DNA from 2 places in the Pseudomonas sp. NY8896 genome. Region 1 is predicted to be linked to the other one. Evidence: predicted binding sites of a transcription regulator. Region 1 holds the regulator's gene; the other holds the start of a gene.
What was found. Region 1 encodes sigma-54, which starts transcription at its own class of promoters, with help from an activator protein. Its sites were predicted from a motif close to ANTGGCATNNANNTTGCTNT; they were not measured.

Region 1 (2,201 bases):
TCGGCGTTGGCTACCACTTCGCCGCCGGGAATCTGCAGGGTCGCTTCGACCTTCTGCTGCAGCTTCTCGACTTTCATGATGACCTGCACGTTGGTGATCTTGTCGAAGTGACTTTCCACGCGAGCGAGCTTTTCAAGCACATAATCGCGAAGTGGCTGGGTGACTTCTACATGCTGTCCACTGATATTGACTTGCATACAGCTTCTCCTTTGTTGCCCGTGCATAAAGAAGCAGGTCTTGCACCTGCCCCACAAACGCTGTGGCACATCTCAGGGGCTACATCAGTCGCTTGCGCTCGCTCGACGGTGCGATGCCGAGGGACTCGCGGTACTTGGCGACGGTGCGACGGGCTACCTGGATGCCTTGTGCCTCCAGTAAACCAGCGATCTTGCTGTCACTCAATGGCTTTTTCTGATTTTCCGCTGCAACCAGTTTTTTGATGATCGCGCGGATCGCCGTGGACGAGCATTCTCCGCCTTCGGAGGTGCTGACGTGGCTGGAGAAAAAGTATTTCAGTTCGTAGATGCCACGCGGTGTGTGCATGTACTTTTGCGTGGTAACCCGCGAAATGGTCGACTCGTGCATGCCCACCGCTTCGGCGATGTCGTGCAACACCAACGGCTTCATTGCTTCATCGCCGTGGTCGAGGAAGCCGCGCTGGTGCTCGACGATCTGCGTGGCAACCTTCATCAGTGTTTCATTGCGGCTTTGCAGGCTCTTGATGAACCAGCGCGCTTCTTGCAGCTGATTGCGCATGAAGGTGTTGTCGGCGCTGGTGTCGGCACGGCGTACGAAGCCCGCGTACTGTGGGTTGACGCGCAGGCGTGGGATGGCTTCCTGGTTCAGCTCCACCAGCCAGCGCTCGCTGTCCTTGCGCACGATGACGTCAGGCACTACGTACTCGGGCTCGCTGGATTCGATCTGCGAACCGGGGCGCGGGTTGAGGCTTTGCACCAGCTCGATGACCTGGCGCAGCTCGTCTTCCTTGATTTTCATGCGCCGCATCAACTGGCTGTAGTCGCGGCTGCCGAGCAGGTCGATGAAATCGGTGACCAGGCGCTTGGCTTCGGTCATCCACGGGGTGCTGGCGGGCAGCTGGCGCAGTTGCAGCAGCAGGCATTCGCCCAGGTTACGTGCGCCCACGCCAGCTGGCTCGAACTGCTGGATGCGGTGCAGTACCGCTTCGACTTCGTCCAGCTCGATATCCAGCTCAGGGTCGAAACCTGCGCAGATTTCCTCGAGGGTGTCTTCCAGATACCCCTGGCCGTTGATGCTGTCGATCAGGGTTACGGCGATCAGGCGGTCGGTATCGGACATCGGCGCCAGGTTCAGCTGCCACAGCAGGTGGCTTTGCAGGCTCTCGCCGGCCGATGTGCGGGTGGTGAAGTCCCACTCGTCGTCATCGTTGCTCGGCAGGCTGCTGGCGCTGGTCTGGTAGATGTCTTCCCAGGCGGTATCGACCGGAAGCTCGTTGGGGATGCGCTCGCTCCACTCACCGTCTTCCAGGCTGTCGGCACTGACAGTGCTTTCCTGGAAGCTATTGTCCTGGGCTTCGGCGGCCGGCTTGTTTTCGGCGTTGTCCGCCATCGGGTCGCTGTTGTCGAAGTCGTCGCCGTCTTCCTGACGTTCGAGCATCGGGTTCGACTCCAGCGCTTCCTGGATTTCCTGTTGGAGGTCCAGGGTGGAAAGCTGGAGCAGACGGATGGCCTGTTGCAACTGCGGTGTCATCGTCAGTTGCTGGCCCATTTTTAGGACGAGCGATGGTTTCATGGCTGGGGCTTAATACCTTGTTCGCCGGCGCGCATGCGCCATCCACTACACGAGGGCGCCGAGGCGCCAGATCAAGCAAGTTTTATGCCTTAAATTGTAGCGTTTGCCTAGAGTACCGTAACAACTTTACCCGTAGTTTTGGGGCTATTTGCCGGTACTCCAGGCGCGCCTCGGGTCAGAGGCGGAACTCGTGGCCCAGGTAAACCTCTTTGACCAGATCGTTGGCAAGGATGGTTTCGGCGTCGCCTTCGGCAATCAACCGGCCATCGTTGACGATGTAGGCGGTTTCGCAGATATCCAGGGTCTCACGCACGTTGTGATCGGTGATCAGTACACCGATACCTTTGGCCTTGAGGTGGTGGATGATCTGCTTGATGTCGCCGACCGAGATCGGGTCGACACCTGCGAACGGTTCGTCCAGCAGGATGAAC
Region 2 (2,201 bases), 3.4 Mb from region 1:
GCCCCGGCACCAGTGATTGAAAAGAGGCGGCAGTAGTGTCTACGGGTAATTTGGATTTCGAACAGTTCCGGGTCTTCCTGGAGAAAGCCTGTGGCATCCTGCTGGGCGAGAATAAGCAGTACCTGGTTTCCAGCCGTCTCAACAAGCTGATGGAACAACAGGGCATCAAGAGCCTGGGCGAGCTGGTGCAGCGCATCCAGGCCCAGCCGCGCGGCGGTTTGCGTGAGCAGGTGGTCGATGCCATGACCACCAACGAGACCCTGTGGTTTCGCGATACCTACCCGTTCGAAGTGCTGAAGAACAAGGTGATCCCCGAGTTCATCCGCAACAACCCCGGCCAGCGCCTGCGCATGTGGTCGGCGGCCTGTTCGTCGGGGCAGGAGCCGTACTCCATCTCCATGGCCATCGACGAGTTCGAGCGCAGCAACCTCGGCCAGCTGAAGATGGGCGCGCAGATTGTTGCCACCGACCTGTCGGGCACCATGCTGAACAATTGCAAGACCGGTGAGTACGACAGCCTGGCGATTGCCCGCGGCTTGTCCCAGGAGCGCCTGCAGCGCTATTTCGACCCCAAGGGGCCTGGGCGCTGGGCGGTCAAGCCGGCGATTCGCAGTCGCGTCGAGTTCCGCTCGTTCAACCTGCTGGACAGCTATGCCAGCCTGGGCAAGTTCGACATCGTGTTCTGTCGCAACGTGTTGATCTACTTCTCGGCGCAGGTGAAGCGGGACATCCTGCTGCGCATTCACAGTACCTTGAAGCCGGGTGGCTACCTGTTCCTCGGCGCCTCGGAGGCGCTCAATGGCTTGCCGGACCACTACCAGATGGTCCAATGCAGCCCGGGCATCATCTACCAGGCCAAGTAGGGTCTGTCTTGAGGGGTGTGGTGGCGCTCGATCTCCCAGGCGCCACACCTACATCGCCAAACACTGACGTCAATTTTTTGTTTTACCGCTTTTGCCGCCCGGCAATTGCCGCTTTCGCCGCCCTAGGCGGAAGGCCTTTGCCGCTTTTCTGGCATCACCTTGACAGTACTTCATCTCGCAGCCCCGTATTCTCTGGCTTTTCAAGGGTTGGCACAGCCCTTGCTATACCTTGCTCAACGAAATTCCGGTCAACCTTCGAAGGTTTCCCCGACATGAGCATCAGCTTCGACAAGGCGCTTGGTATTCACGAAAAGGCCCTGGGCTTCCGCGCCCAGCGCGCCGAAGTGCTGGCCAACAACATCGCCAACGCCGATACGCCCAACTACAAGGCGCGTGACATGGACTTCGCCTCGGTGCTCGCCGCCGAAAGCGACAAGCAGCAGAGCGGCGGTCGCTTCAGCCTTGACCGTACCAACAGCCGGCACATCGAGGCTGATGGCCTGGCCATGGCGGATGAAACCCTCAAGTACCGCACGCCGCTGCAGCCGTCGATCGACCAGAACACCGTGGACGCGCAGATCGAGCAATCGAACTACACCGAAAACGCCATTGGCTTCCAGGCCAGCTTCACCTTGCTCAACAGTAAATTCAAAGGGCTGGTTTCCGCCCTGCGGGGAGAATGACCATGTCCCTTTCCAGTGTCTTCAACATTGCCGGTAGCGGCATGAGCGCGCAGAACACGCGCCTGAACACCGTCGCGTCCAACATTGCCAACGCCGAGACCGTGTCTTCGAGCATCGACCAGACCTATCGCGCTCGCCACCCGGTGTTCGCCACCACCTTCCAGAACGCACAGGCTGGCGGCAGCCAATCGCTGTTCGAAGACCAGGGCGAAGCAGGGCAGGGCGTGCAGGTAAAAGGCATCGTCGAAGACCAGAGCACCCTGGAGGCGCGCTACGAGCCTAACCACCCGGCGGCGAACAAGGATGGCTACGTCTACTACCCGAACGTCAATGTGGTCGAGGAGATGGCTGACATGATCTCCGCCAGCCGCGCGTTCCAGACCAACGCCGAGCTGATGAACACGGCCAAGAGCATGATGCAGAAAGTCCTGACCCTGGGGCAGTGATAGGAAGCCGACATGACTACCACCAATTCCACCTCTGACGTCAACAGTGCGTACCTGACCTCACTGCAGAAGCAGGCGTCAAAGAACAACAGCAACACCGGCGCTGCCGGCAGTGCACTGGGCAAAGATGCCTTCCTGCAGTTGCTGGTTACCCAGATGAAGAACCAGAACCCGCTCGACCCACAGGAAAACGGCGAGTTCGTGGCGCA

Region 2: flgB (flagellar basal body rod protein FlgB) is a predicted target of sigma-54. The motif match lies at 1,070-1,089, and genes of this name have one in related genera.

Annotation. Positions count from the first base shown of each region.
Region 1 is NZ_CP132350.1:5,697,371-5,699,571, reverse strand. It holds gene raiA (ribosome-associated translation inhibitor RaiA) at 1-197, opposite strand, end outside; gene Q9451_RS25740 (RNA polymerase factor sigma-54) at 277-1,770, opposite strand; gene lptB (LPS export ABC transporter ATP-binding protein) at 1,946-2,201, opposite strand, start outside.
Region 2 is NZ_CP132350.1:2,329,445-2,331,645, forward strand. It holds gene cheR (protein-glutamate O-methyltransferase CheR) at 36-863, shown strand; gene flgB (flagellar basal body rod protein FlgB) at 1,136-1,546, shown strand; gene flgC (flagellar basal body rod protein FlgC) at 1,549-1,992, shown strand; gene flgD (flagellar hook assembly protein FlgD) at 2,005-2,201, shown strand, end outside.